Regions from separate parts of the Ensifer adhaerens genome, predicted to be linked through region 4. Evidence: predicted binding sites of a transcription regulator. Region 4 holds the regulator's gene; each other region holds the start of a gene.

Evidence for each region. The regulator PhoB, encoded in region 4, activates phosphate uptake and scavenging genes when phosphate is short. The targets are predictions, from matches to a motif close to TGTCATNNANCTGTCAT.
Region 1: a site for PhoB is predicted at 2,487-2,503, ahead of LAC81_RS13390 (DUF1045 domain-containing protein). Genes of this name have one in related genera too.
Region 2: a site for PhoB is predicted at 2,749-2,765, ahead of LAC81_RS19055 (DUF47 family protein). Genes of this name have one in related genera too.
Region 3: a site for PhoB is predicted at 1,663-1,679, ahead of phnF (phosphonate metabolism transcriptional regulator PhnF). Genes of this name have one in related genera too.

What each region holds. Positions count from the first base shown of each region.
Region 1 is NZ_CP083349.1:2,719,998-2,727,511, reverse strand. Features, by position in the region: gene mnmD (tRNA (5-methylaminomethyl-2-thiouridine)(34)-methyltransferase MnmD) at 28-741, opposite strand; gene LAC81_RS13400 (NAD(P)/FAD-dependent oxidoreductase) at 781-1,923, shown strand; gene LAC81_RS13395 (PRC-barrel domain-containing protein) at 1,991-2,380, opposite strand; gene LAC81_RS13390 (DUF1045 domain-containing protein) at 2,648-3,448, shown strand; gene puuE (allantoinase PuuE) at 3,576-4,505, shown strand; gene uraD (2-oxo-4-hydroxy-4-carboxy-5-ureidoimidazoline decarboxylase) at 4,505-5,008, shown strand; gene LAC81_RS13375 (ureidoglycolate lyase) at 5,096-5,593, shown strand; gene uraH (hydroxyisourate hydrolase) at 5,657-6,019, shown strand; gene LAC81_RS13365 (alpha-hydroxy acid oxidase) at 6,212-7,348, opposite strand; gene guaD (guanine deaminase) at 7,510-7,514, opposite strand, start outside.
Region 2 is NZ_CP083349.1:3,926,649-3,934,162, forward strand. Features, by position in the region: gene LAC81_RS19035 (2-hydroxyacid dehydrogenase) at 1-39, shown strand, start outside; gene LAC81_RS19040 (GNAT family N-acetyltransferase) at 101-568, opposite strand; gene LAC81_RS19045 (molybdopterin-synthase adenylyltransferase MoeB) at 579-1,340, opposite strand; gene recF (DNA replication/repair protein RecF) at 1,461-2,585, opposite strand; gene LAC81_RS19055 (DUF47 family protein) at 2,789-3,433, shown strand; gene LAC81_RS19060 (inorganic phosphate transporter) at 3,433-4,437, shown strand; gene LAC81_RS19065 (serine hydrolase) at 4,489-5,931, opposite strand; gene LAC81_RS19070 (LysR family transcriptional regulator) at 5,998-6,921, opposite strand; gene LAC81_RS19075 (SDR family oxidoreductase) at 7,061-7,514, shown strand, end outside.
Region 3 is NZ_CP083350.1:705,860-713,373, reverse strand. Features, by position in the region: gene LAC81_RS23690 (carbon-phosphorus lyase complex subunit PhnI) at 1-515, opposite strand, end outside; gene phnH (phosphonate C-P lyase system protein PhnH) at 519-1,127, opposite strand; gene phnG (phosphonate C-P lyase system protein PhnG) at 1,127-1,594, opposite strand; gene phnF (phosphonate metabolism transcriptional regulator PhnF) at 1,703-2,434, shown strand; gene LAC81_RS23670 (selenium-binding family protein) at 2,596-3,990, shown strand; gene LAC81_RS23665 (hypothetical protein) at 4,023-4,649, shown strand; gene LAC81_RS23660 (glutathione S-transferase family protein) at 4,685-5,374, opposite strand; gene LAC81_RS23655 (VOC family protein) at 5,468-6,058, opposite strand; gene LAC81_RS23650 (hypothetical protein) at 6,312-6,764, shown strand; gene LAC81_RS23645 (hypothetical protein) at 6,881-7,480, shown strand; gene LAC81_RS23640 (hypothetical protein) at 7,477-7,514, shown strand, end outside.
Region 4 is NZ_CP083349.1:151,067-158,580, forward strand. Features, by position in the region: gene LAC81_RS00695 (substrate-binding domain-containing protein) at 1-249, shown strand, start outside; gene pstC (phosphate ABC transporter permease subunit PstC) at 343-1,827, shown strand; gene pstA (phosphate ABC transporter permease PstA) at 1,824-3,146, shown strand; gene pstB (phosphate ABC transporter ATP-binding protein PstB) at 3,160-3,975, shown strand; gene phoU (phosphate signaling complex protein PhoU) at 4,026-4,739, shown strand; gene phoB (phosphate regulon transcriptional regulator PhoB) at 4,994-5,677, shown strand; gene LAC81_RS00725 (GcrA family cell cycle regulator) at 5,747-6,268, opposite strand; gene LAC81_RS00730 (aspartate aminotransferase family protein) at 6,690-7,514, shown strand, end outside.

The sequences.
Region 1 (7,514 bases), 1.6 Mb from region 4:
AGACACGCCGCCATCGAGGAGGCGTCCCTAGGAGCGCTCACCCCGCAGCATCTCGCGCTTGCCTGCAAAACCCTTGCGTTTCTCGACGACGAAGCCGGCGGCCTGGAGATTGCGCCGGACGAAACCGGCAGCGGCGTAGGTCGCAAAGCTGCCGCCGGCGACGGTCCTTTCGAACACGAGCCGCATCAGCTCTTCCGACCACATATCGGGATTGCGCGAGGGTGCGAAACCGTCGAGATACCAGGCATCGAACGACCGAGCGCGGGCAACCCCTTCCAGGGCGGGGCTGCAGACGACAGTGAGGCTGACGTCGTCGCCGAAATCGATACCGACGTCACCGTTGGGCACTGCCGGCCAGCGCGAGACCAGGGCCTGGCGTTCGGTGTCAATCTCCGGCCAGTGGCTGAGCGCGCGCGAAATCTCGTCAGCGGCCATCGGGAAACGCTCGAACGAGACGAAGTGCAGACGGTCGCCGGCACCTGCGGTGATCTTCCACTGGCGCCAGGTTTCGCAGAAATTTAGGCCGGTGCCGAAGCCCAGTTCGCCGATGCGGAAGGTGCCGGCGCCGACCCAGCGTTCCGGCAGGCCATTGCCTGAAAGGAACACGTGGCCGCATTCCAGCCGCCCGTCGGTGCGGCAATAAAAGTGATCGCCAAATTCCCGGGAATAGGGCATATCGCCCTCGTGCCAATCAAGGTTTTGGTGCGCTGGCGGGTCGATCGGGTCTGCTGGTCCTGTCATGGCAAAGGCGATAATCCGCCGGCCGGAGAAGGTCAATCGATGAGCGAACTTTTGGTCATCGGCGGCGGCGTCATGGGGCTGTGGGCCGCCCTTTGCGCCGCGCGCAAGGGCATGAAGGTGCGGCTCGTCGAGCAGCGGGCAATCGGCGCCGGAGCCAGCGGCGGCCTGCTGGGCGCGCTCATGCCGCATATGCCCGATCGCTGGAATGAAAAGAAACAATTCCAGTTCGATGCGCTGGTGTCGCTCGAAGAAGAGGTCGCACAGCTCGAAGCCCAGACGGGATTGTCGACCGGCTATCGGCGCACCGGGCGGCTGATGCCGCTTGCCAAGGCACATCTGCGTGACATCGCTCTGCGGCATGAGCAGGATGCGCAACAGCAATGGCGCTCGGGCGCGCGGCAATTCTTCTGGCATGTCCAGGAGAACGGACCGGAGGGCTGGCCCGCCGAAGAGGCAACGGCGCATGGCGTCGTTTTCGATACGCTCGCCGCACGAGTGTCGCCGCGCCGCACTTTATCGGCCCTGCGCGCCGCGCTGTCGCAGTGGCACAATGTTCTGATCGATGAAGGCTCTGGCGTTCACAGCATCCTGCCGGCGCATGGACAGGTCGAGCGCGACGATGGCAGCCGGCTCAGCTTCGACCATTGCATCATCTCTGCCGGCGTCGGCAGCTTCCCGCTGATCGATGCCGTGTCGGGCCCGCTAAAAGCGACGAGCGGTACGGCGGTCAAGGGCCAGGCAGCGCTGCTGAAGGCGGACGTCGATCCGGACCTGCCGATCATCTTCACCGACGGCGTCTATGTCGTCGCTCATGACGACGGCCATGTGGCGATCGGCAGCACCAGTGAGAACAGCTTTGCCGATCCGCTATCCACGGACGAACTGCTCGACGACCTGCTGCGGCGCGCAACCCTCCTGGCGCCGCGTCTGGCTGACGCCCGGATGGTAGAGCGTTGGGCCGGACTCAGGCCGAAATCGGCCGGGCGCGAGCCCACGGTCGGGCGGCATCCTGATCATCCGAACATCTCCGTGCTGACCGGCGGCTTCAAGGTGAGCTTCGGCATTGCGCATCGTTTGGGGCGTTTCGTCATCGACGAGATCGCCGGCGTTCCGACGATCGATATCCCCGAATCCTTCCTTTGCCGGAATCACATCGCAGCGCTTCGGGAGAAGCACCTCTAGGACTGGACACAGTGAAGGCCCCGCCGCCGGCGGAGCCTTGAATATTCGTACAATCGCTAGTCCGACCTTACATCCAGTAGGGCGGCACGCCGTAATAGTCGTAGACGCGGCGGCCGTTTTCTTCGTTCCAGTCGTATTCCTCGTTGCCGCGATACTTCGGTGCACGGTCGACCTGATCGCGCGTCACGTCGGTGCGGTAGCCGCCAAGGTTCTGGTCATAGGTCAGCTTCGCCCAGGGCAGCGGATAGTGGTCTTCGCCAAGGCCGAGAAAGCCGCCGAAACCGAGCACGGCATAGGCCACGCGACCGCTGCGCTTTTCGATGATCACGCGCTCGATCGAGCCGATGTGCTTGTTGTCGGAGCCATAAACCTTCGTGCCTTCAACCTTGTCGCTCGCAATCAGGTCATGAGTTTCCTTGATACGGGCGTCCTGCAGGTTTGCGTTGTGATAGCTCACGCTTCTTCTCCATCCTTGATTGTTACCAAAAGGGAACGGCTGGCTGGATGGATGGTTCCGAAAATCTGGCGAAGACCGGCGCACTCGCGCGGTTTTTCCCTGTCCACTTCGTCAATCTGTCACGCAAATCACCTAAGACGCGGCCAACAGATCACGATGATCCCGCGTCGGGGCATCGAAGATCATGAGGGTGATCGAACTCATTGGGCGGGATGAGGAATCCGCAGGTACTTTTCCTCATGCCGTAAGGGATAACCGGAGCCAGCCATGCGCTACGCCATTTGTTTTACACCGCCGATGGCCGACCCGCTTTCCGTGGTCGCCGCAAGCTGGCTTGGGCGCAACGTCTATTCCGGCGAACCGACCGAACTGCCTTCGGTCGCGGGCCTGAGCTCCGCCGACATCGCCTACCACACGGCCGTGCCGCGCCGCTTCGGGTTCCATGCGGTGATGATGTCGCCCTTTCGTCTGCATCCGGACATGACGGAATCACAGCTGCTGAAGGCGCTGATGCATTTTGCCGGCGCACAGACGCCGTTTGAAATCGATCGTCTGGAGGTCGCGCGCATCGGCCGGTGCTTCGGCCTGATGCCGCAGGTACCGAGCACCGCGATGCATCTTTTGGCGGCCAACGTCGTTCAGGAATTCGATGCCTTTCGCGCGCCGCTCAGCGAGGACGAGATCGAGCGTTCCGACCCGGATCGGCTGACCGCACCGCAGTTTTCCAATCTCCATCGCTGGGGCGATCCTCATGTGATGGACGAATATCGCTTCCACATGATGCTGACCGGCCCGTTGGCGTCCGACGCGATGCGCCAGGTCGAGCCACCCCTGCGCGAGCTATTGGAGCCGTGCCTTGCGACGCCGCTTTCCATCGGCAGCCTTGCCCTCTTCGTAGAGCAGGAGAGCGGTGCGCCGTTGCGTGTGCACTCGCAGCATCCGCTCGGCAAGATCTCCACGAACGCCCGCGCCGAGCGCGCCAAACGCATGGTCGCCGATCCCTCGCTCGGTTCGGGATCGATGCGACCCTTACCGCTCATCGTCGCGGCATTGATGGCGCAGCGTTAGCAACAGCACAGAATTCAGCCTTCGTCTCTCTCCGAGATCACCGTTCAGCGACCCTCCGCTGGCAGATTTCGGTATCGACAATCCGGTCGGCGGTGATACCGTTCGGGAAAAATCGAAGGGTGATTTGATGTCTGAGACTAAGTATCCGCGCGATCTCGTTGGCTATGGCCGCAATCCGCCGAAGGCAAACTGGCCGGGCGACGCGCGCATTGCCGTGCAGTTCGTGCTGAATTACGAGGAGGGTGGCGAAAGCTGCATTCTCGATGGCGATCCGGCTTCCGAATGCCTGCTATCCGAGATCGTCGGCGCGCAGCCCTGGCATGGCCAGCGTAACCTCAACATGGAATCGATCTACGAGTACGGCGCGCGCTCCGGTTTCTGGCGGCTGTGGCGCATGTTCACGAGCCGCAACGTGCCCCTGACTGTCTACGGCGTGACGCAGGCGATGGCGCGCAATCCGGAAGCGGTTGCGGCCATGAAGGAAGCCGGCTGGGAGATTGCCAGCCACGGCCTGCGCTGGCTCGAATACAAGGATTTCCCCGAAGAGGTCGAACGCGAGCATATCCGCGAGGTCGTCCGCCTGCACACGGAGCTCACCGGCGAGCGGCCGCTCGGCATCTACCAGGGCAAGCCTTCGTCCAATACGCTGAAGCTGGTGCTGGAAGAGGGCGGTTTCCTCTATTCCTGCGACAGCTATGCCGACGAACTGCCCTATTGGGTGCCCGGCCTGCCGGCCGACAAGCCGCACCTGATCATCCCCTACACGCTTGACGCCAACGACATGCGCTTCGCAACGCCGCAGGGCTTCAACAGCGGCGACCAGTTCTTCAGCTACCTGAAGGACACATTCGACGTGCTCTACGAGGAAGGCCGCCAGGGCGACGCCAAGATGATGAACATCGGCCTGCACTGCAGGCTCGTCGGGCGCCCGGGTCGTGCGGCCGCGCTCGCCCGCTTCATCGATTACGTCATGTCGCATGACAAGGTCTGGGTGCCCCGGCGCATCGATATCGCCAACCACTGGTACCAGCACCACAAGCCGGAAGGGGCGCTCTGATGTCCGACCGCGACGCCTTCGTCGCCCGTTTCGGCGACGTGTTCGAGCATTCACCCTGGGTGGCCGAACGCGCCTTCGATCGCGCCACGACGGCGGGCCTGATGGCGGGCAACGTGCATTCGGCACTCTGCCAGGCTTTTCGTGCGGCATTGCCGCGCGAGAAGCTACAGGTCTTGCGCGCCCATCCCGATCTTGCCGGCAAGCTGGCGATCGCGGGCAAGCTGACGGCGGACTCGACGGCGGAGCAAGCGTCTGCCGGTCTCGACCGGCTGACGCCCGAGGAGCATCAGCGCTTCACGGCGCTGAACGATGCCTACACGAAGAAATTCGGCTTTCCCTTCATCATCGCGGTGAAGGGGCTGACCAAGGGCCAGATTCTCGCCTCCTTCGAAAGCCGCATTGACAATTCGCCCGAAGAGGAATTTGAAACCGCTTGCGCGCAGGTGGAGAAAATCGCCCGCCTGCGGCTGCAGTCGATGCTTCCTGGAGACGAAAATGCCTGACAAAACCGTTCGATACGCGTCCTCACTCACCAGGGGGACCATCGAACTGGACCTCGCAAGCGCACCGATGCATGAGGTTCATGCATGATGTCGCGCCTGCTTAAGATCGAACCGCTGACGCGCGACACCTTTGCACCTTTCGGAACCGTCATCGAGGCCGACCCGGCGACAATGCGCTACATCAACGGCGGCAACACGGAACGTTTCCATGGGTTGGCGCGCGCCGATGTCGTGGGCGACGGTGCCAACGTCATCATCAACATCTTCCGCGGCCAGCCGCGCGCATTTCCCTATCCTGTGTCGATGATGGAGCGCCACCCGCTCGGCAGCCAGAGCTTTTCGCCGCTCGACGACCGCCCTTGGCTCGTCGTCGTTGCCGAAGACCGGGACGGCCGCCCCGGCGAGCCGCGGGTGTTTCAGGCAAGCGGCCGGCAGGGCGTCAATTACGGCCGCAATGTCTGGCACCACCCGTTGATGTCGGTCGGTGCGGTCAGCGATTTCCTGATCGTCGACCGCGAAGGGCCGGGCAACAATCTTGAAGAGTACTTTTATGACGAGCCCTTCGTCATCGAGAGCGCGATCTAGCGACTGATGAAAATGCGGACGTTCTTCGTCTGCATCCTGGACCAGTTAATGAAAGAGGATGAGATGAGCAGCACCGGCCGCCTGACGACCCATGTTCTTGATACCGCACTCGGCAAGCCGGCCGAAGGGCTGCGCATCGATCTCTACTGGCTGGAGGGTGAGGAGCGGCAGTTGATCCGCACCGTACACACCAACGGCGACGGTCGCGTCGATGGGCCGATGGTCGAAGGCATCGGCTTCATGGCCGGCAACTACGAGCTGGTCTTCCACGCCGGCGACTACCTGCGCCGCTCGGGCACAACGCTGCCGGAGCCGGCCTTCCTCGACCGCATCCCCTTGCGCTTCGGCATCGCCGATCCGGCAAGCCACTATCACGTGCCGCTGCTGCTTTCGCCCTACGGATATTCGACCTATCGGGGGAGCTGAAGCTTAGGGGGCGTGCGCTCGCTTCGCGTTCTGCCGGAAGCGCCACTCCAAGCTCCGTCATCCTCGCCCTTGTGGCGGGGATCCGGCGACCCGACGTCTGTCAGGTCAAAAGACCTTTCAGCCCAAGGACTTGGGCTGCTGGCTTCCTGTGGCAAGCACAGGAATGACGGCGGGACTGGCTGATGCCGCGGCCTATTCCGCTAATATGCTACGGTCCACATCGTTGATGTTGCGCTTGCCGCAGAGGGCCATGGTGATGTCCATCTCCTTGCGGATGATCTCCAGCGCCTTCGTCACGCCGTCCTTGCCCATGGCACCGAGGCCATAGAGGAACGGCCGGCCTATATAGGTGCCCTTGGCGCCCATGGCGACGGCTTTCAGCACGTCCTGGCCGGAGCGGATGCCGCCGTCGATATGCACCTCGATCTGATGACCGACGGCATCGACGATGCGCGGCAGCATGCTGATCGAGGAATGGGCGCCGTCAAGCTGCCGGCCGCCATGGTTGGAAACGATGATCGCGTCGGCGCCGGTGGCGGCTGCCATCTTGGCGTCTTCCGGATCGAGAATGCCCTTGAGGATCAACGGTCCGCCCCAGCGTTCCTTGATCCACGCGACATCCTTCCAGGAAAGCTGCGGGTCGAACTGCTCCGCCGTCCAGGCGCCGAGGGAGGAGAGGTCGGTGACGCTCTTGGCATGGCCGACGATGTTGCGGAAGGTGCGGCGCTTGGTGCCGAGCATCTTCACGCACCAGCCGGGACGCGTCGCCATCTGCCAGAGATGCTTGGGCGTCATTTTCGGCGGCGCGGAGAGGCCGTTCCTCAGGTCCTTGTGGCGCTGGCCGAGGATCTGCAGATCGAGTGTCAGCACCAGCGCCGAGCACTTGGCCGCCTTGGCGCGGTCGATCAGGTTCAGCACGAATTCGCGTTCGCGCATGACGTAGAGCTGGAACCAGAACGGCTTGGTCGTGACCGAGGCGACGTCCTCGATCGAGCAGATGCTCATGGTCGAGAGCGTGAAGGGCACGCCGAAGGCTTCGGCGGCCTGGGCTGCCAGCATTTCGCCGTCGGCATGCTGCATGCCGGTAAGGCCAGTCGGGGCGAGCGCCACCGGCATCGACACCTTCTGGCCGATCATCGTCGTTTCCAGCGAGCGGTCCGTCATATCCACCAACACGCGCTGGCGCAGCTTCACCTTGGCAAAATCCTCCTCGTTGGCGCGGTAGGTGCCTTCGGTCCAGGCGCCGCTGTCGGCATAGTCGAAGAAGAGCTTTGGCACGCGGCGCTTGGCGAGAGCCTTGAGGTCGCTGATTTCGAGGATTTGCGTCATGGAAACGGCCTTCGTCTGGATCACGAGTTGAAGCGGGATGCGGGCAAGCCGCACATGCCATTCTCAGCAGAGATGCCGAGCCATTACCATGTTTGCCGGAGGCTTGTTAATAGCCTCGACGCAAAGAGGTCAATTTTCTTGACCTCTTTGCGTTTGGCACGTCATG
Region 2 (7,514 bases), 420 kb from region 4:
CACCGTCCGCCGGACCGGGTGCTGCCGGGCCGCGACTGACCGCGAAGCGCTGCACGGCCCCGTCGTGCGGTTGTCCACCGGCTTCGCTCAAACTTGGAAGCTAGAGCGTCTTGCGCATCTCGATCGCTGTCGGCCGGGTAAATCCGGGATGACACATGGTGCCGCTCTGGATGAAGCCCCAGGCGGCAAAGGCGCGGTGGTTACCGGTGAGTTCGATGCGGGTAAGCAGCCGTAGCGCGGGCAGGCTGAGCACGCGCGCCGTCGCCTCCGCTTCGGCGAGCAGCAACCGGCCGACGCCCTTTCCTTGTGTCTGCGGGGAAACCGCGAGCTTGCCGATGTAGAGACAATCGGCTTCAGGCTTGCAGAAGATGCAGCCGACGAGCCGTTCGCCATCGCTGACACCGAAGGCGATCTCGTCATCGATCTTTTGGCGGAGCGATTCGAGGTTCAATGCGTGTGCTGATGACGGCGGATCGATCAGCCCGTCCATGTAGGAGAAGGCATAAAGGATCAACGCCAGCAGTTCCTCGTGCCGTTCGAATGTTGCGTCGATGCGAAAGATCTGCAGCATGCTCGGCCTACGCTCTGTGACGATAGCGGATGGTGTTGAACTGCGCCGTCAGTGCGTCATACATCAATAGCCGCCCAACGAGTGGCTCGCCGAAACCGGCGATGACCTTGATCGCTTCCATCGCCTGCAATGTACCGATGACGCCCGTCAGTGCGCCGACAATGCCTGCCTCGGCGCAGGAGGGCACGACGCCGACCGGTGGCGGTTCCGGGAAGAGATCTCGGTAAGACGGGTTCGGCCGTCCATCGGCGCCGGCGGTGTAGGGCATCAGCACGGTCAGCGATCCATCGAAGCGGCCGACGGCACCCGTCACCAGCGGGATGCCCACTGCCGCCGCCGTATCGGCTGCGAGATAGCGTGTGTCGAAATTGTCCGAGCCGTCGATCACCAGGTGATATTGCCGGAACAGTGCCTCGGCATTGTCGGGATTGAGGCGGAGGCGGTGTTCGTCAACGCTGACATGCGGATTGAGCGATGCAATCGCCTCGGCTGCCCGTTCGACCTTGGCGCGATCGATATCCTCAGTACGGTGGATAATCTGCCGCTGCAGATTGGAGAGCGCGACCGTATCGTCGTCAACGATGCCGATCCGCCCGATGCCTGCCGCCGCGAGATAGGAGAGGACAGGGGCGCCCAGGCCTCCAGCGCCAATCACCAGCACGCGCGCGGCCTTGAGTTTCTGCTGCCCTGCACCGCCGATCTCCGGCAGTACGATGTGGCGGGCGTAGCGGGAGATCTCCGATTGATCGAGCTTATTCTCAACGGTCATCACCGCGTCCTCTTCATCCGGCTCGGCCGGGGCGGCCGGCCTTTGGATCACAATGATCCATCTGGTTGGAGTGAGTTAGGGACGCAAAACTGCAAACACTTGTCCTCATCCCGCTCATTTCTATCCCGTTACGCTGCCGTGCGAAACGGTCAGGAAGCGGCCGCGCTCGCCAACTGCCTCGAACATCGCCTGGTCCGTGCCGGTCATGAAGGCCTGGCCGCCGAGGCCATCGACGAGGTCGAACAGAGCCGCACGCCGGTTGACGTCGAGATGGGCGGCGATCTCGTCGAGCAACAGGATCGGTGCGTGGCCGGTCATGTCGCCGACGAGGCGCGCATGCGCCAGCACCAGGCCGACGAGCAAGGCCTTCTGCTCCCCGGTCGAACACCGCGCCGCCTCCATATCCTTGTCGCGGTGGCGCACGAGCAGATCGCTCCGGTGGGGTCCGTCGAGCGTACGGCCCGCCGCTGCGTCGCGCGAGCGCCCATCGCGCAGCATCGCCAGATATTGCTCTTCGAGATCATAGGCCGGGCGATGGCCTTCACCGTCGAGAAAGCCGGAAAGCGCCAGGTGCGCCGACGGGAAGACGGTGTCGTCCACGTTCCGTTCGACGAGCGCGGTCAATAGGCCGAGCATTTCTTGGCGCGCCAGCGCCATGGACACGCCGAGACCGCCCATCTCGCGCTCGATCGCCGTCAGCCAGGCCGGGTCCGGGCGAAATTCGCTAAGCAGGCGGTTGCGGCTGCGCATCGCCCGGTCGAATTCGCTGGCGCGTCGGCCATGCTCCGGATCGAGCGAAAGCACGAGCCGGTCTAGGAACCGGCGCCGGTCGGCCGAGGGGCCGGTGAAGAGCCCGTCCATCGACGGCGTCAGCCAGAGAACACGCAGGTGATCCGTCAATTCGTCGACGGCCGATGCCGGCGTTCCGTTGAGCCGCAGCCGTCGGGATTGTCCTTCCGTCGCACCAGCGGTGCCGGTGCCGATCTCGACCGGCCCTTCCATGCCTTCGACGTCGGCAAAGACGGAAAACCCGTCGCTAGCGCCGACGCGCGTCACGTCGGCATAGGCCGCACGCCGGAGGCCCCGCCCGGGTGACAGGAAGGAGACTGCCTCCATAAGGTTGGTCTTGCCGGCGCCGTTCTCCCCCGTCAGCACCACATGGCGCTGGTCGAGCTCCAGCGAGAGCGCCGAATAATTGCGGAACTCCGTGAGCTTCAGGCGGTTGAGAAAGACCTTATGTGGCATCGGTAGTCCGGATTCGACGTTGCGCGCAGCTAGGACGAAAGCAGGCGCCAAGGCAAGGTGAAACGGCATGCTTGTCCATATCGGGGCAAGTTGGCCAATTTCGGCGGGGGAAAGGCGACAAACCCCTTGGATGAGGTGCTTTTCTTGGGCGCTCCGGTCAAATATGACAGTCTCATGACAATCCACGAATGGACATATTTGTGATGCTGGCTTGGTTCCGCAAACTACTTCCCCGCGAGGATCGCTTTTTCGACCTCTTCGCAAAACACTCGCTCACCGTCGTCGGTGCCGCCGAAGCGCTCGACAAGCTGCTTGCCGGCGGCGACGACATGGAAAAACAGTGCGACCGGATCGTCGCGCTTGAAGATGAAGCCGATCACATTACCGCCGATGTGCTTCTGGCCGTCCGCCGGTCCTTCATCACGCCCTTCGACCGTGGGGACATCAAGGATCTGATCCAGTCGATGGATGATGCCATCGACATGATGCACAAGACGGTCAAGACAATCCGGCTCTACGAACAGAAGAGCTTCGACCCCGGTATGCGCGAAATGGGCACGATCGTCGGCCGTGCTGCGCATCTGATTGCCGAGGCCGTGCCGTTGCTCGACCGTATCGGCGTCAATCACGACCGCCTCATCGCCATCGCCGAGGAGGTCACCCGCCTCGAGGGACACTCCGACGAACTGCACGAGCAGGGTCTCAAGGACCTGTTCCACCGTTACGGCGCGAGCAACCCGATGGCCTATATCATCGGCAGCGAGATCTATGGCCAGCTGGAAAAGGTCATCGACCGTTTCGAGGACGTCGCCAATGAAATCAGTGGCATCGTGATCGAGAACGTCTGATGGATGCGACGCTCGCCTTTCCGTTGCTCGTCGGGCTGATCGGCATCGCGCTGTTCTTCGACTTCCTGAACGGTCTGCACGATGCCGCCAATTCCATCGCGACGATCGTTTCGACGCGGGTGCTCAGGCCGCAATATGCGGTCCTGTGGGCGGCCTTCTTCAACTTCATCGCCTTCCTGTTCTTCGGCCTGCACGTGGCCGAGACGCTCGGCAAGGGTATCATCGATCCCGGCATCGTCACGCCGCTGGTGATCTTCTCGGCGCTCATGGGGGCGATCGTCTGGAACATCGTCACCTGGCTCTTCGGTATCCCGTCGAGCTCCTCGCACGCGCTGATCGGCGGCCTCGTCGGCGCCGGCCTTGCCAGCACAGGGTTTAGTTCCATCGTCTGGACCGGCCTTCTGAAGACCGTAGGCGCCATCTTCATGTCGCCGGCGATCGGTTTCTTCCTGGCGTTGATGTTGGTGTTGATCGTCTCCTGGCTCTTCGTGCGGCAGACGCCCTTTGCCGTCGACCGCACCTTCCGCATCATGCAGTTCATCTCGGCCTCGCTCTATTCGCTCGGCCACGGCGGCAACGACGCGCAGAAGACCATGGGTATCATTGCCGTTCTGCTCTTCTCCCAGGGCTATCTCGGTTCGGAGTTTTACGTGCCCTTCTGGGTGGTGATCACCTGCCAGGCGGCGATCGCGCTCGGCACGCTGTTCGGCGGCTGGCGCATTGTTCACACCATGGGCTCGAAGATCACCAGGCTCAACCCGATGCAGGGCTTCTGCGCCGAAACGGGCGGAGCGATCACGCTGTTTGCCGCCACCTGGCTCGGCATTCCGGTTTCGACCACGCACACCATCACCGGTGCGATCATCGGCGTGGGTGCCGCCCGCCGCGTCTCGGCGGTTCGCTGGGGGCTTGCCGGCAACATCGTCATCGCATGGTTCATAACCATGCCGGCAGCGGCCGCAATCTCGGCTCTCGCCTACTTCCTGATCGATCTGATCTTCTGATCGAAACAGACAGCGTCTCCCGCCTATGCGGCGGGAGACGCGCATCATTTCCTATTTCTCGACCCGGGGCGCGGGACTGTCTCGTCCGCCCTGATGCAAGGTCAGGCTCTCGGCGCGTGCGCCGGTTACGGTGAAGCTGAGCTGCGCATCGATGAGCTTCGCAAAGAAGCGATGCTTGGCCTCTGGAAGGATTTCTAGCCGGTCCTGGCCTGTCGCCTGGGCAAACAGCCGATTGCCATCGCGAAAGATCGTCAGGTCAAATCCCGGCGCCAGCCGGTAGGTGCCGAGATAGGCATCGTAGCTTGCCGGATCGACCGTTATGGCCGTGTGCCGGACGGTTGGGGGCGCAAGCGGAGCGTTGCTATTCAGTAGATGGCGTCCGATGTCGTCGACGCCGACATCGGTCGACGCATTGGAGAGGGCGACCACGCCGACACCCGTCGACGGACGGTAGCCGACGAAGGATCGGTAGCCGCCGGTGCCGCCATTGTGCCAGACAAACTGCTCGTCGCCCTTGCCCGAGATGACCCAGCCGAGTGCCTGCTGATCGTCGTCTCCGTTGCCGAGCGGCAGGCGGGTTGCGAGCAGCGTAGCGAAGGCCGGTGCCAGCGGCGAAGACGTTCTCCCCATGGCGGCCTGCAGGAAGATCAGAAGATCGTCCGCGGTGGAACGCAGGGCACCCGCGCCCTGCAGCGCGTTGAGATCCCAATCGCTGACCGGCTCCAGGGCCGCGTCGTGACCCTTCGCCTGCCGTCCGGACCAGTCGGGCCGCGGCGTAATCGCCGTGTCTTTCATTCCGAGAGGCGCGGCGATGCGGCTGGTGACGAGCTCGTCATAGGAAAGCCCGGCCTTCAAGGTGAGCACGTGGCCGAGAAGGCCTGTGCCGAGATTGGAGTATTCGTGCTCGACGCCGGGGCGCCGCAGCGGTTTGTGTCTTGTAAGGAAGGCATAGAGCTTGGCGGCGTCGTAGTCCGCATAGGGATTGCCCATGTCGGTCGGCGCCAGATTGCTCGGTAGCCGCGGCAGGCCGGACATGTGCATCGCCAGGTCTTTCAGCGTGATCGCAGCCTGTTTATCGGGCATCGTCACGCCTGCAGGGAGTAACGTCGAGACCGGCGTATCGAGGCGCAACGTGCCTTCTTCTACCGCGTCGGCGAGCAACAGCGCGGTGAAGACCTTGGTGACCGAACCGATCTCGAACACGGTCCGTCCGTCGACCGGGCGTGGGTCGCCCTTGGCCGGGCGACCGTAGGCGACGATGCGTCGGCCATTGGCGTCGATGATGCCGACGACGATGCCGATCGACTGCTGCTGCCTGTCGATCCGGTCGGTCAGGATTTCCAGAATTTCGGCATCGGTAGGGGTCGTGGAAAGGGAGCCCGCATGGGCTGTGGTGCCAAGCGTCATGGCGACGATCCAGTTCAGAATGAAGGTCCGCATGGTGAAAGATAGGAAGCCGATCTCTGGTTGCGATGGATGCGATGCGGATGCCAACCGGTTTCGATCAAGCTTCTGTCGAGACTTGATCGGTAAACGGCGAGGTATCGTTGCCGACAACGATTACGCCGGGGTTGCGGGAGCGCCTTGTGGGTCCCAATAGGGAGGATCGCCGAAAGCCTCTTTCAGGTGCTGGGCAATGGCTCTGAGCTTGGCCGAGACGCGCCGGCCTTCCGGGTGTGCCATGTAGATGAACTCCGGCTCCGGGCGCAGTCCGACTTCGATCTCTCGGAGTTGCCCTTCACGCACGGCCGGGCCGGCGATGAAGGCGGGCAGCAGAGCGATGCCGAGCCCGGCAACGGCGGCGTCGTGCAGCATGTCGCCATTGTTCATGCCAAGCGCCAGGCGCGCCCGCACGATCGTTGCGCCTGAGGGCCCCTCGAACCGCCAGTCGGCCGCTCCGCGATTGGTGTAGAAGATGCCGCGATGGCCTTCGAGTTCGCCAAGCGACGCCGGGGTGCCGTGGCGATCGAGATAATCGGGAGAAGCGACGAGCAGGCGCCGGCTTCTCGCAAGCTTCCAGACCACCAGTCGAGAGTCGGCGATGGTGCCGTGGCGAACGATCGCGTCATAGCCCTCGGAGGCAGCGTCCACCCGGCGGTCGTCAAGGTCGAGCGTCAATTCGATTTCCGGGTGCTTCGCCAGGAACGGGTAGAGCGCCGGGCCGAGATGCCGGCGCCCGAAGCTGACGGGCGCTGCGATCCTGAGCGGTCCCGTCAGAAGCCCGCGGCGCTCGGCAAGATCGCTGGCAGCCGCCTGCACTTCACTCACGATCCGGACGGCTCGCTCGCGGAAGGCGATGCCGTCCTCGGTGAGCGTCAGCTTGCGCGTCGTGCGATGGAGCAGGGTGGCGTTGAGTCCGCGCTCCAGTTCGGCCACTCTTTCGCTGACGACGGATTTCGACAGGCGCAGGCGGCGCGCCGCTTCGCTGATCGAGCCGGCTTCGGCGACCGCAACAAAGGCCGCTATTCCTTCGATCTTCATCATCGTTCGGCTTTCCCGAATTTCAGTTCCAACATTGGAAGACTAATCCGAACGATCGTTTTCCGCCATATCTGTGTGCATTCGAGGACGACGGCTCCAGCCGAACCGGCCTCCTCTTCAACCCAACGAGAGGACTTTCATCATGTCACGTTTGCAGAACAAGACGGCGCTCATCACCGGCGGCACCAGCGGGATCGGTCTCGAAACCGCGCGTCAGTTCATCGCCGAAGGCGCAAGGGTCGCCGTCACCGGCACCAACCCGAAGAACATCGCCGAAGCCCGCGCCGTCCTTGGCGAGGCCGCGCTCATCATCGAGGCCGATGCCGGCAATGTCGCGGGCCAGGCTGCTGTCGCTGAAAAGATCCGTGCCGCCTTCGGCACGCTCGACATCTTGTTCGTCAATGCCGGCATCGCCAAGCTGCAGCCGATCGAGCAGTGGGATGAGGCAAGCTTCGACCGGTCGATCGCCATCAACGTCAAGGGCCCGTATTTCCTGATCCAGGCGCTGCTGCCGGTGTTCTCGAAGCGCGCCTCGGTCGTGCTCAATACCTCGATCAATGCCCATATCGGCATGCCGACCTCGAGCGTCTATGCGC
Region 3 (7,514 bases), on a different replicon from region 4:
TCGGGCATCTGGCCGTCACCCTCGATCAGGCCTTCGCCGTCAAGAATGTCCGAGACGCGCATCACGTGTTCGCCAGGCTCCTTGACCGCCGGCTCCGCGACGGTTTCGTCGGAGATCAGGGAGGGATCGAGCAGGCGGTGGGTGTAGTCGAAGGTGGGGCCGAGCAATTGGCCGCCGGGCAGATCCTTGTAGGTTGCCGAAACGCGGCGCTCGACCTTCATGTTGGCGGTGTCGACCGGCTCGGAATAGCCGAAGCGCGGCAGGGTCGTGCGATAGGCCCGCAGGATGAAGATCGCCTCGATCATGTCGCCGCGGGCCTGGCGAACGGCAAGCGCTGCGAGCGCGCGATCATAGAGCGAGGCTTCCGCCATCACCCGGTCGACGGCAAGACCGAGCTGCTCGACCACCTGGTCGGTGGTGATCGAGGGAAGGTTGCGGTCGCCGCGGCGGCGGTCGGCGAGAAGGCGGTGCGCATTGGCAATGGCGGCTTCCCCGCCCTTGACGGCTACATACATGGTTCACGCCTCCTTGAGCGAAAGACGGGTTGTACGTGGCAGGCAGACGAGCTTGTCGCCGGCGGTCAGCACGAGATCGACGCCACGCGGAAAGATCGCGCGATTGGCGGTCCAGAATTCGAGAAAGACTTCCGGCAGGCCCTTCACTGCAACCTCCGTCTCGTCCTTGATGCCGGGACCCTTGGCGACGAATGCCTGGCCGCCGGTCAGCGCTTCGACTTCGATGACGAGCGTCGTCGAACGATCCGGATATTCCTGCGTGCCGAGCGAGAACTGGTCGAAGCCCGGGAAGGCGGCGGCCTTTTCGATGAAGGCGAAGCGGGCTTCGGTCTTGCTGGTGGTGACCGCGGCGCCCGTATGGAACGCGATCCACTGCGGAACCGCCGACTTGCCGAGCGCCGGCGTCAGCCAGACGGGCGTATCATGGTCGCAGAGCGTGAGGGCAACCGCGCCAGCGGCCGCACCGAGCGGAGCAGGAGGCGTGCTCGTCGAAGCGAGGCGCTTGGCCGTGCCCGGACGGGCGAAACCGTCCATCAGGTCGCGAAAGACGGATTGGGCAGCAAAGACCGGATCGGCAAAGGCGCCGGCGTAAATCTGCGATTGGCTGGCCATCAGTCGTCTCCCCGGACCATGGTGAAAAAGTCGACGCGGGTTGCAGCAGTCTCTTCCGCCTTGCGGCGTTCTTCCTGCGCGAGCCGTTCGGCAACGCGGCCAAGCAGAGCCTCGACGCTGGCCTTGTCGCCGTCACGCTGGGACAGTGCATCGAAGATCGCCGCGAGCCGTGCGCGCTGCCGATCGGTGCCGAGCATCTGGCCGTGGCCGATTTCGCCGGTCGAAAGGCGGATGGTGGCGCGCGAGACTGTCGCCTCGCCGAGATTGAAGGGATCGCCGCCACCGCCGATGCGGCCACGGACCATGACGAGACCGGTTTCCGGACCGCGAACCGGATGAACCTCCGGCTTGTCGGCCAGCGCTTCCCAAGCGGCGGTGAGCTCGTCGAGGGTTGCGCGGGCGAAGAGCCCCATGGCCTTCTTGCGCGCCGGATCCGGCGGGCTTTCCTGTTTCAGCTTCGCATCCATCATTTTCACCTCAAATGTCTATTGATCTAGACAACTGTACATCTTATACTTTTCCATAACGTCCGCAAATGACAGGCTTGTGACATGCCAATGCGAAAAGACCCGGCAATGCGAAAAGTGGTGGAGCGCCAGACCGGCGTCGCCCTGTGGCGACAGATCGCCGACCGGATCCGCTTGGCAATCAGCAATGGCGACTATGACGCGACCGGCATGGTGCCGCCGGAAACGGTGCTTGCCGGTGAGTTCGGCGTCAACCGGCACACGGTCAGAAGCGCACTGGCGGCGCTTGCCGAAGAGGGGCTGGTGCGTGCCGTCCAGGGGCGCGGCACGATGATCGAGCGCAAGGAAAGGGTGAGTTATCCGATCTCGAAGCGCACGCGATTCTCACAGGGTCTCGGCCACCAGGTGAAGGAAATCGGCTCGCGGCTGCTCGGCCACGCCGAATTGCCGGCAACCGGCGAAGTGGCGAGCGCGCTTGCCATCAGACCCGGTGATCCGGTGATCGAACTCAGGACCGTCAGCAGCGGCGATGGCCGACCGCTGTCAGTGTCGTCGAGCTACTATCCGGCGCACCGCTTTCCGCGCATGGCCGAGGAGTTTGAACGGTTGCATTCCGTCACCAAGGCCTTTGCCGCCCATGGGCTTGACGACTATGTGCGCGCCTCGACCGAAATCGTCGCCCGCCATGCCGACGCCGAGGAGCTTTCGATGCTGAAGCTCTCCCCTGGCGCAATCGTGCTCGAGGCGCAATCGCTCAATGCCGATCTCGACGGCAAACCGATCGAGTATTCCCGCACCCGCTTTGCCGCTGACCGGATGAAGCTGCGGATCGAGACATAGGAGCGCGTCGCCAACCGCCTCGCGGCGACAAGGCCACATCCAGTCACAAGCGCGCGATCGACGAAATAAGGCGGACAGGCCGCATTTCCGACGCGTTTTTGCCGCATCAAAGGCCTGCATCAGGAACCGCGCATTGGGAATTCTCTAAAGGGAGAATGGTAATGGCGACGTGGCGACCCGATCCCTCCTTCTATCCATCACCGCGCATGGCGGCCAAGGCACCAAAGGAAACGCTCGCCTATGTGGCGGCGTTCGATCCGGACCGAAGAAGGCCGGATGCCATCGCGGTTGTCGATGTCGATCCGGCCTCTCCGAACTATTCGCAAATCGTCGGCCAGGTCGAGATGCCGAATGTCGGCGACGAGTTGCATCATTTCGGCTGGAACGCCTGTTCCTCGTGCCTCTGCCCCAACGCGCCGCATCCACATGTCGAGCGGCGCTATCTGGTGGTGCCGGGCCTGAGGTCCTCTCGCCTGCACATCATCGACACCAAGCCGGACCCGCGCAATCCGAAGATCGTCCGGGTGATCGAGCCCGCGGAAATTGCCGAGAAGGCAAATTATTCGCGGCTGCACACCACCCATTGCGGACCTGAAGGCATCTACGTCAACGCACTCGCCGACCGCGACGGCAAGGCGCCTGGCGGCATCTTCCTGCTCGACCATCAGAGCTTCGACGTGCTCGGGCAATGGGAAATGGATCGAGGGCCGCAGAAGCTCGCCTATGATTTCTGGTGGCATCTCGGCCATGACACGATGATCACCAGCGAATGGGGCACGCCGGATACCTTCGAGAACGGGCTGGTTCCGGAGGTGCTGCTCGGCTCGAAATACGGCCGGCGCTTGCATTTCTGGGATCTGCACAAGCGCAAGCACCTGCAGGAGATCGATTTCGGTGAGGAACACCAACTCGTCTTCGAACTGCGCCCGGCCCATGATCCGACCAAGGCCTATGGTTTCGTCGGCTGCGTCATCAGCCTGAAGGATCTCTCGGCATCGATCTGGACCTGGTATCGCGACGGCGACCGCTGGGCGGTCAAGAAGGTGATCGAGATTCCGGCGGAACCGGCCGATCCGGATCTCCTGCCGCCGGTGCTGAAAGGCTTCAGCGCCGTCGCGCCGCTCGTCACTGATATAGATCTGTCGATGGACGACCGGTTCCTTTACGTCTCCTGCTGGGGCACCGGAGACATGATCCAGTACGACGTATCCGACCCCTTTGCGCCAAAGGAAACGGGCCGGGTGCGGATCGGCGGCATCGTTTCGCGTGCGCGCCATCCGAAGACGAAGAATGGCGCTCTGAACGGCGGACCGCAAATGGTCGAGATCAGCCGGGACTGCAAGCGGGTCTATTTCACCAATTCGCTCTACGGCGCCATCGATCCGCAGTTCTATCCCGATGGAATCGACGGCTGGATGGTCAAACTCGATGTCGCCGACGGTGGTGGGATCGCCTTCGACGAGAAGTTTTTCGTCGACTGGCCGAAAGGCCATCGCCCGCACCAGGTTCGCCTCGAAGGCGGGGACTGCTCGTCCGATTCCTATTGCTATCCATAGGGAGGGGTGGCCGTGCGGCTCTGCTTGGACGAATGACGACCGTCTGGCCGTGGCTTTCGATTGTCGCCCTCGGCGCCTTTCACGGCATAAATCCGGCGATGGGCTGGCTCTTTGCCGTGGCGCTCGGTCTTCACCGCCAGAGCCGCCGGATCGTCTGGCTGTCGCTTGCGCCGATCGCGGTGGGGCACACCGTCTCGGCCAGCCTGACGCTGGCGGTTGTCGTCATGTTCGGCGCAGTGCTGGAGCCGCTCCATTTCAGGCTGGTCGCGGCTCTGCTCATTCTCAGTGTCGCTGCCTACGGCGCGCTCTACGGACACCGTCATCGGGTGAGGGTCGGCATGCGGGTCGGCATGGCCGGTCTCGGCCTCTGGTCTTTCCTGATGGCGACGAGCCATGGGGCGGGCCTGATGCTGGTGCCGGCGGCCCTCAGCCTTTGCGTGGCGGATCGTCCTGGCGATCTTGCAATCTCAGGCTCGCTTCCGGTCGCGTTCGCCGCCGTTGCGGTTCATGGCGCAGCAATGCTGGCCGTCGTCGCGGTGGTGGCGACCTCCGTCTTCGAGTGGCTTGGCCTTGCGGTGCTCCGCTCGACATGGATCAACTTCGATCGCCTGTGGACGTTGGCGCTCGGCGCAACCGGCATCGTGCTCTTGGTTCAATGACGAAATGGCCGCCGATGGAGCCCGCACGGGCCCGTCTAGTTTAGCCCTTTCACGTAACTGATGTAGCCGCGCACATCGGTGGCCGGCCCGGTGTAGGCGTCGCCAAGTGTCTCCTCCATTTTCGTGACATAGGTCTTCGCCCAACCCGGCAACGGGTAGTCGATCGCCGCCAGGAATTCGAGCGTTGCCGCCAGCCGGATGTCGGCGATGGAGGGCCTGGCCCCGCCGATGAAGGGCTTGTCGCCGATATAGAACGTGCGAAAGACGTCAAGCGGTTCGGCAAGTGCTTCAACTGCTGCGCGGCGCGCCCTCTCCTTCGTCTCTGCGTCCGCATCGCTGCAGCCAACTTCACCCGGATAGAGCGGGAAGTTCAAAACCGGATAGGTGGCCCGGGCGAGGTAGGGATAGAAGGTGCCGATCAGATAGAACATGGCGCTGTCGATCATGGCGCGGGTCTCTGGGTCCTTCGGATAGAACTGGTCGAGCCCATGCTTGTTGCAAAGGTACTGCATGATCGCGCAGCTCTCCCACAGTGCGCCTTTGGGCAGGTCCGCGGTCTCCATCATCGGCGTGAGATGCGAAGGCGCTTTCGCCAGATACTCGGCCGTGCGCGTCTGGCCATAGACATCCTGCTCGTTGAAATCGAGTTTGGCGGCCCTCAGGAAGACGCGCGCCGTCATGTTGTTGACGCTGGGCTTGATCACGTTGAGCTTGATTGCAGACATGTCACTCCTCCCTTTGCCCGCGATCCTGCGGTTCCGGCTCGCTCGCCGGCCCGGTCGCGTGCGTTGAACGACAGGCGGTGGGCCACCAAGGGCCTATCGCGACCGATAAGGATCCTTCGGCTCCCGGTCGGGCGACAGCGTCGGCCGGGTACGCTCGATCAGCGTCTCGATGGCGTCGGCCAGGTGCACCTCGGCGATGTTGTAGTCGCCGCGTGCGACCCTGACCTTGTGTGCCTCCATCAGCACCTCGGCGTGGCTGTGGCCCGGCGGCGGCTCGAAGCGATAGGAGGCAAGTTCGACCAGCAGCCCGAGCGGATCCTCGAAATAGATCGAATCCATGAAGCCGCGATCCTTGACGCCACTGTGCCGGATGTTTCGCTCGTTGAGCCGCTCCACCGCCTGGGTAAACGTCGCGCGCGAAACAGCGAAGGCGATGTGGTGTACACAGCCGATATCCGTCGCAGTGCGCTCGGGGTCGGGCTTGCGGTTCTCGTCGGTGAAGATGGTAATCAGCCGGCCATCGCCCGGGTCAAAATAGAGGTGGCTTTCGCTTGCCCGGTCGAGATTCGGCTGCTCGAAGATGAAGGGCATGCCGAGAAGCCCCTCCCAGAAATCGATCGACGTCTGTCGGTCGGCGCCGACGAGCGTGATGTGATGAACCCCTTGCGATTGCAGCTTTCGCATCAAAGGCCTCCCTCATGAAGCGGAGGACGGCGGATGAAACGGTACCTGGTTTCACCCCTTTCCGCTCCACTCGATTGTCGTCCGTCGTGCCAAGAAGGCAAGCGCCAATGCAGGGGGAAATCGGCCGGGGAAGCGATCCATATCTCGGCTATTCCATCTGGGTTGCTGTCGATGTATCGTGCAATCAGTGCATGTACGAGCAGTGCCCTATGACGGTCTCAAAGACGGTTGGCGACGATCAGGGAGTTGAGGCGTGAAGTTTCTCTGCAGGGTCGGCATGGCCGGCCTAACGTTCCTCGCGCTTGCAGTGGCCGCGCAGGCGGATGGCCATGCCTTTGCCGGGCAATGGCGACAACTGACGTCGACGGCCGGCGACTGTAGCAAGTGCTATATCGGTTTCGTCAGACACGGCGGCCTGCTGACCGTCACGAGCAACACGGGCTGGCAGGCCGTCGTGAAGATTGAAGGGTTCGCCGACGTGGAGCTTGCGGTCGGCAAGGGGCGGTGGATGCCGACCGTTTCCGGCGTGTACGGCGGCAGGCCTTTTAGTATCCAGTTCGTTCGCCGCGGCGAGCGGTTGCAGATGCATATGGTGGCCTCGCAAGCAAACGGCGAGCCTTTGCCCATTCGCGCGACTTTCGAAAAAGGGCCGCCTAACACCGACCCGCGCCGTCAGGTGGTGCCGATCGAGATGCAACGGATCTAGATGCTGTTGAACTGAGACGGTCCGACAAACACGCTCGCGCCGATACGCGTGTTTTGATTTTCCGCGCGAACCTCCCTATCTTCCGGTTGCAACATCCGAGGGCGGACGGAGGACAAATGCCGGTCGTGCCACGATCGAAAATCAGGCAGCGCCTTTTGATCATGCTGGTCACCGGAATCGGCGGCATGGCGGCGGCTGCGGTCTCCTTTGCGACGGCAGTCTATGATGCGGCCAACCCGGCGCCCGCCGTAAGCGCTGCCAAGGGTGAGGCGGTCGATACCGGCCGGTGGCTGGTGACGATCAACGACGCCACCATGGCCTCCGTGCCGCCGACCGGCACCAAGCCATTCGAGCCGAAGCGATTCCTGATGGTGGATCTCGACCTCGACAACCGATCGGTCGCCACCAGCAATGCCTTCATGAACCTGATTACGATCAGGGACGGGCAGGAAGTCGTATCGCCGAAGCCGATCTATTATCTCGCCAGGGACAAATGGATCGCCAGTGCGGTCAACCCGAACATGCCGGAGAAGCTGATCGCGGTCTGGGAGTGGCCGCCGGATCGTCCGGAGCCGGAAAAGCTTTCGCTGTCCATCGGCAAACAGATCTACAAGCCACGTGACAACCTCTACGGCGCACCAAATTGGTTCGACGACGGCGAGGCTGCGGTGGTTGAATTGGCGGTCAGCCAAGCTGCGGAGACGACGGAGCAATGATATCGGCTTTCCGCACGCTGCTCCTTTGTGGGCT
Region 4 (7,514 bases):
GTCAACGGCATCGTGCCGTCGACCGAAACGATCGCTTCCGGCGAGTACCCGGTTTCCCGCCCGCTTTTCTTCTACGTCAAGAAGGCACATCTCGGCGTTATCCCGGGCCTCAAGGAATATGTTGAATTCTTCATCAACGACCAGATGATCGGCCCGGACAGCCCGCTCGCCGAATACGGCCTGGTTGCTGCCCCGGACGCCGAGCGCGAAGAAATCCGCAAGGCCTTCGAAGCCGGCAACATGCTCTGATAATGACAAGCCCCGGCGCGGTTTTTCGCGCCGGGGCATGCCTCCATTCGATTTGCCGGCGGCCATGACGGGCGATGCCGGGGAGACGTGCCGATGAGTACTTCGCTCCTTCTTTTGTTAATTGTTGTTATTGGTTTCATTGCTTATTTTGCCGGTCGCGCGCGTTCGCTTGCGCTCTCCGGCGGCAAGCTCTCCAACCTTCATTCCTTGCCGGGCTATCACGGCAGCTACGTCGCCATCTGGGCGATGCTGCCGGCGGCGCTCGTCCTCGGCGCGTGGCTGATTGCTGCTCCCGTCTATATCGACGGAAGCACGCGGGCAGCCCTGCCGGATACTGTTCAGAGCCAGGGCGCAGCGGCCGTCCAGCTCGCGCTTGGTCAGGTCAAATCCGTCGCCGGCGGCTTGCTGCGCTTGAGCGGCGAGGAACTTGCGGCGCTCCAAGGCGGCACCGCCAATCTCCGCTCGACGCTTGCATCCAAGGGTGTCGCCCTTGCCGGCGAAGGCGAGCCCTACATGGTCACCGTCGCCCAGCACTTCAACGCGATGACTGCGGCCAACCGTTGGCTCATGACGGCGGTCGTTCTGTTGATCGCGATTGCCGGCGGCATCTATGCCATTCGCAACGTCGCCACCCGCTTCCGGGCGCGCAACCAGGTTGAGCGGGTCATTCTCGGCTCGCTGATCGTTGCCTCGTCCATTGCCATCCTGACGACGGTCGGTATCGTCGCCTCGATGCTGTCGGAAGCCGGCCGTTTCTTCACCATGGTCTCGCCGTTCGAGTTCTTCTTCGGCACGGTCTGGGATCCGCGCTTCGCTGCTGCCGGCAGTGGTGGTGCCTCCGGTCAGTTCGGCTTGATCCCGCTTCTCGCCGGCACGCTCTACATCGCCTTCGTCGCCATGCTCTTTGCGGTGCCGATCGGCCTTTTCGCAGCCATTTACATGGCGGAATATGCAAGCCCGCGCCTGCGTTCGACCGCAAAGCCGCTACTTGAAGTGCTCGCCGGCATCCCGACCATCGTCTACGGTTTCTTCGCACTGGTAACCGTTGGCCCGTTCCTGCGTGACATCTCGGCGCAGCTGAACGGTCTTGCCACCGGCAACTACCAGAACTTCATCCAGGCGCAGAGCGTTGTCACCGCCGGCATCGTCATGGGCATCATGCTCATCCCGTTTGTGTCGTCGCTCTCCGACGACATCATCACCCAGGTGCCGCGTGCACTGCGTGACGGCTCGCTCGGTCTCGGCGCCACCCGCTCGGAAACGGTCAAGAAGGTTATCCTTCCAGCAGCCCTCCCGGGCATCGTCGGCGCGCTGCTTCTGACCGCCTCGCGCGCCGTCGGCGAAACCATGATCGTGGTGCTGGCAGCCGGTGTGGCGGCCCGCATGCAGATCAATCCGTTTGAACCGATGACGACGGTGACCGTGAAGATCGTCAACCAGCTCACAGGCGACCTCGAGTTCACCTCGCCGCAGACGCTGGTGGCCTTCGCGCTGGGCATCACGCTCTTCGTCATCACGCTCGGCCTCAACATTTATGCGCTCTACATCGTGCGCAAATACCGGGAACAGTACGAATGACCGACATCGCTTCCCCGACCGTCCGGATCTCCGCCCGTCCCGCATCCGCCAAGCGCGATATCGGCATCAAGCGACGCTATGCCGCCGAACGCCGGTTCCGCGCCTACGGTATCGCCGCAATCAGCACCGGTCTCTTTTTCCTGGCGCTGCTGCTGTGGACCGTCATTTCCAACGGCTACACCGCATTCCAGCAGACGACGATCACGCTGCCGATCGAGTTCACCGAAAAGGTCATCGACCCCAACGGCGAACGCACGACCGACAGCAAGGTCCTGATGACTGCCAACTATCCGCTGCTGGTGCGCGACGCGCTCGTCAAGCAACTCGGCATCGACGCGACCAAGCGCCCGCTCGTCAAGCAGGCGACCGACATGGTCTCTGCGAGCTCCCGCACGCTGCTGCGCGACATGGTCGTGGCTGATCCGTCCATCATCGGCAAGACCGTTCCGGTCACGCTGCTGGCAGAAGCCAATATCGACTCCGCCAACAAGGGTCAGATCGACCTCAAGGTCGACGAGAGCAAACGCAAGGTCAAGGACCAGCAGGTCACCTGGATGAACGAGCTTGCAAGCGCTGGCATCCTGAAGAAGAGCTTCAACACCGGCATCTTCACCTTCGGCGCCTCCAGCCGTCCTGAAGCGGCAGGCGTCGGCGTTGCTGCCCTCGGTTCGTTCTACATGATGCTGATCGTGCTCGTGCTGTCGCTGCCGATCGGCGTCGCCGCCTCGATCTATCTCGAAGAGTTCGCTCCGAAGAACCGGCTCACCGACCTGATCGAGGTCAACATCAACAACCTCGCGGCCGTTCCGTCGATCGTCTACGGTCTGCTGGGCCTCGCCGTCTTCATCAACTTTGCCGGCATGCCGCGCTCGGCGGCTGTCGTCGGCGGCTTCGTGCTGACGCTGATGACGCTTCCGACGATCATCATCGCCACCCGCGCGGCCTTGAAGGCGGTTCCCCCGTCGATCCGCTCGGCGGCACTCGGCCTTGGTGCCTCGAAGATGCAGACCATCTTCCACCACGTGCTGCCGCTGGCAATGCCGGGCATCCTGACCGGTACGATCATCGGTCTTGCCCACGCGCTTGGCGAAACCGCGCCGCTTCTTCTGATCGGCATGGTCGCCTTCGTCGTCGATTTTCCCGGTTCGCCGATGGAACCGTCGACGGCGCTGCCGGTGCAGATCTACATGTGGGCCAACGAGGCGGAACGCGCCTTCGTCGAGCGCACCTCCGGCGCGATCATCATCCTTCTCATCTTCCTCGTCGTCATGAACCTTGGCGCCATTCTGTTGCGACGTCGCTTTGAGCGCCGTTGGTAGTGAGGTAATTACTATGAACATCATGTCAGAAGCAGCAGTCGAGAAGGCCTTGGATCAGAAAATGAACACCGTGCCCTACAAGATGATCGGCAAGGATGTGTCGGTCTACTACGGCGAGAAGCGGGCGCTTTTCGACGTCAACCTCAACATCCGGGAAAACACGGTAACGGCGCTGATCGGCCCGTCCGGTTGCGGCAAGTCGACCTTCCTGCGCACGCTGAATCGCATGAACGACACCATCGAGAACTGCCGCGTCACCGGCAAGATCACGCTCGATGAGGACGACATCTACGATCCGACCATCGACGTCGTCGAACTGCGCGCTCGCGTCGGCATGGTCTTCCAGAAGCCGAACCCGTTTCCGAAGTCGATTTACGACAACGTGGCCTACGGTCCGCGTATCCATGGACTTGCCCGCACCAAGGCGGATTTCGACGAGGTCGTCGAGACCAGTCTGCAGAAGGCCGGTCTGTGGAACGAGGTCAAGGACCGCCTGCACGAGCCGGGCACGGGGCTTTCCGGTGGCCAGCAACAGCGACTGTGCATTGCGCGCGCCGTTGCCGTTAGCCCGGAAGTGATCCTGATGGACGAGCCCTGTTCGGCACTCGACCCGATTGCGACCGCCAAGGTCGAGGAACTCATCCACGAACTGCGCACGAACTTCACGATCGTCATCGTGACCCACTCGATGCAGCAGGCCGCCCGCGTTTCGCAGCGCACCGCCATGTTCCACCTCGGCAATCTCGTCGAGGAGAACGACACCGACAAGATGTTCACCAATCCGGATGACCAGCGCACCCAGGATTACATCATGGGCCGCTTCGGCTGAGGCCAATTACGGCTGCAACAGTAACTGGAAAGCGCCTGTAAGGATCGACGATCATGTCCATGCATATCATGTCCGCCTATGACGAAGAATTGAAGTACCTGACGCGCCGCATCTCGGAGATGGGCGGTCTTGCCGAGCAGATGGTTGCCGAATCCGTTCGCGCCCTGGTCAATTCCGACCTGGCTTTGGCGCAGAAGGTGATCTCGGACGACACCATTCTCGACGATGCCGAGCGCCAGATCGGCGAGAAGGCGATCGTCACGATCGCCAAGCGCCAGCCGGTCGCCGCCGACCTTCGCGAGATCATGGGGTCGATCCGCATCGCCTCCGATCTGGAGCGTGTCGGCGACCTCGGCAAGAACACCGCCAAGCGCGTGATCGCGGTTGCCGGTTCCGGCATTCCGCGCAAGCTCGCACGCGGTCTCGAGCACCTTGCTGAGCTCGCTCTGGTGCAGCTCAAGGAAGTGCTCGACGTCTACGCCTCGCGCTCGCCGGAAAAGGCCAACAGCATCCGTGAGCGCGACGAGGAGATCGATGCGATCTACACCTCGCTGTTCCGCGAATTGCTGACCTACATGATGGAAGACCCGCGCAACATCACGCCCTGCACGCATCTTCTGTTCTGCGCCAAGAACATCGAGCGTATCGGCGACCACGCTACCAACATCGCCGAGACGATCTACTACATGGCGACGGGTGCCCAGCCGGAAGGCGAGCGTCCGAAGGATGACAACACGTCGACGTTGGGCTCGGTCAACGACTAGGTTGGAGCGGGATGCGAGGGGAAGCTGCCTACACTCTTCTCCATCCCTTTCTAGCGCCGAACGCGCGTTCGCAATGCATGCCCCATGAATATCATCCGGTCGCGGCTCCGGTCGCGGCCCCGAATTCCTGTATCTGAAGCACGCGGCTTTCGCACCGTCTTTGAAAACGGCGGTTGTGCTCCAGATTTAGAGTGTCTGAGCGCCGGACGGTCCACTGGACCCACACGGCACTCACGGTAAGGAGTGGTTACCTGATGTTGCCAAAAATCGCCGTGGTCGAGGACGAAGAGGCGCTGAGCGTCCTGCTGCGTTACAATCTGGAAGCGGAAGGCTTCGACGTCGATACGATCCTCAGAGGTGACGAGGCGGAGATCCGGCTTCAGGAACGTCTGCCCGATCTCCTCATTCTCGACTGGATGCTGCCCGGCGTCTCCGGCATCGAGCTGTGCCGTCGGCTGCGCCAGCGCCCGGAAACGGAGCGGTTGCCGATCATCATGCTGACGGCGCGCGGCGAGGAGAGCGAGCGCGTTCGTGGTCTGGCGACCGGGGCAGACGACTATGTGGTCAAGCCGTTCTCGACGCCGGAGCTGATGGCTCGCGTCAAGGCGATGCTGCGCCGGGCGAAGCCTGAAGTGCTCTCGACGTTGCTGCGCTGCGGCGACATCGAGCTCGACCGGGAAACCCACCGCGTTCATCGCCGTAGCCGCGAAGTTCGCCTGGGGCCGACGGAGTTCCGCCTGCTGGAGTTCCTGATGTCCTCTCCGGGCCGCGTTTTTTCGCGTTCGCAGCTGCTGGACGGGGTCTGGGGTCATGACATCTATGTCGATGAGCGCACCGTCGACGTCCATGTCGGCCGCCTGCGCAAGGCGTTGAACTTCTCGACCATGCCCGACGTCATTCGCACGGTCCGCGGCGCCGGATACTCGCTCGAGAGCTGAGAAAGACGACTTGAAGCCAATAAAAAAGGGGCCAGTCGGCCCCTTTTCCTTTTGTTCCCGTGCGGCGCCTCAGCGCATCCGACGGCGCTCGGCCGAGGGCTGGTAGGCAAGCCGTGCATGGAAGCTGCAATAGGGCGAGGATTCCGGCGAGTCATTGCCGCAGAAGTGGAACTCTTCCTTCAGCGGGTCGCCGATCGGCCACTTGCAGGTGCGCTCGGTGAGCTGGGTCAGCTCGAGGCGGCGCGACATCGGCACGACCACGTCGGTGCTGATGCTGAAATCCTGCTCTGCCACGAGATCGACTTCGATCTCTTCCTTGAGAACCGTGGCGCCGGACGGGCGGGCAACGGTGCGGGTCGCAACGCGCGCGGCGTAGTTCGGTGCGCGCGGGGCCGAGGTCGGCCGCTTCGGACGGGCCGCAGCGGTGGTGCTGCCGCCAGCCTTGGCGCGTCCCGGGAGGCTCAGGCGATGAACCTTGCCGATGACAGCGTTGCGGCTGACACCGCCGAGCTGTGCCGCGATCTGGCTAGCGCTCAGGCCCTCGGACCAAAGCTTCTTCAGTTTCTCCACCCGCTCGTCAGTCCAGTTCATTTCTGCACTCTCCGTTCTCAGCGTTGGGGATGGCAGAATCCCTCACCGCACCCCGGCTGAACCCCGAGGCTGCAAACGCGATAACTCTTTTGGTGACTAGGTCCGCCGCATGCGTCTAGTAATTGAATGTTAACGTACTGACCGTCGGACTCCGTGGCAAGAGTCCGGGGAATCGAGCCGAATCGAATTCGTAGTTTTCCCCAACTTGCTCGATCAGCGTTGCATTTTTGCAAGCCCTTCCGACTGATTTTTTCGCCGCAGGGAAACGGGCCTTGTCATCGCGCTGCAAGGCTTGGTTTTGTTGACATTGCAGTGCGAAATGGGAATAGTGCCTGCGCCGCCGCAAGGCGGCATTTTTGATTTTTATCGGGCCGCACGAAGCCGCGGGATCGATGCCGACTGGAGTGAAGGAGAGCCTCGCATGACTGCAACCACGCCGCTTTATGATACCTACATGCGCGCGCCGTTGCGTTTCGAGCGAGGAGAGGGCGTGTGGCTGATTGCCGAAGATGGCTCGCGCTACCTCGACTTCGCTGCTGGCGTTGCCGTGAACTCGCTTGGTCATGCGCATCCGCACCTCGTCGAGGCGCTGAAGGCACAGGCCGAGAAGGTCTGGCACCTTTCCAACCTGTACGAGGTTCCGGGTCAGGAAAGCCTTGGGCGTCGCCTGGCAGCCGTCACCTTTGCCGATCGGGTCTTCTTCACCAATTCCGGTGCGGAAGCGCTGGAGTGCGCGATCAAGACGGCGCGGCGCTATCACTTCGCCAAGGGGCAGCCCGAGAAGTTTCACGTCATCACCTTCGAGGGTGCCTTCCATGGCCGCACCATCGCGACGATTGCGGCCGGCGGCCAGCAGAAATACATCGAAGGTTTCGGGCCGAAGGCGCCGGGTTTCTACCAGGTTCCGTTCGGTGACATCGCAGCCGTCAAGAATGCGATCACCGAGGAGACTGCGGCGATCCTGATCGAACCGATCCAGGGCGAGGGCGGCATTCGTCCGGCGACCAAGGAGTTCATGCAGGAATTGCGCGCGCTCTGCGACGAGTTCGGCCTGCTCCTGATCCTCGACGAGGTTCAGACCGGCGTCGGCCGTACCGGCAAGCTATTCGCCCATGAATGGTCGGGTATCCGCCCGGATATCATGGCCGTGGCCAAGGGCATCGGCGGCGGTTTCCCGCTCGGCGCTTGCCTTGCGACGGAAGAGGCGGCTGCCGGCATGGTGGCGGGCACGCATGGTTCCACCTAT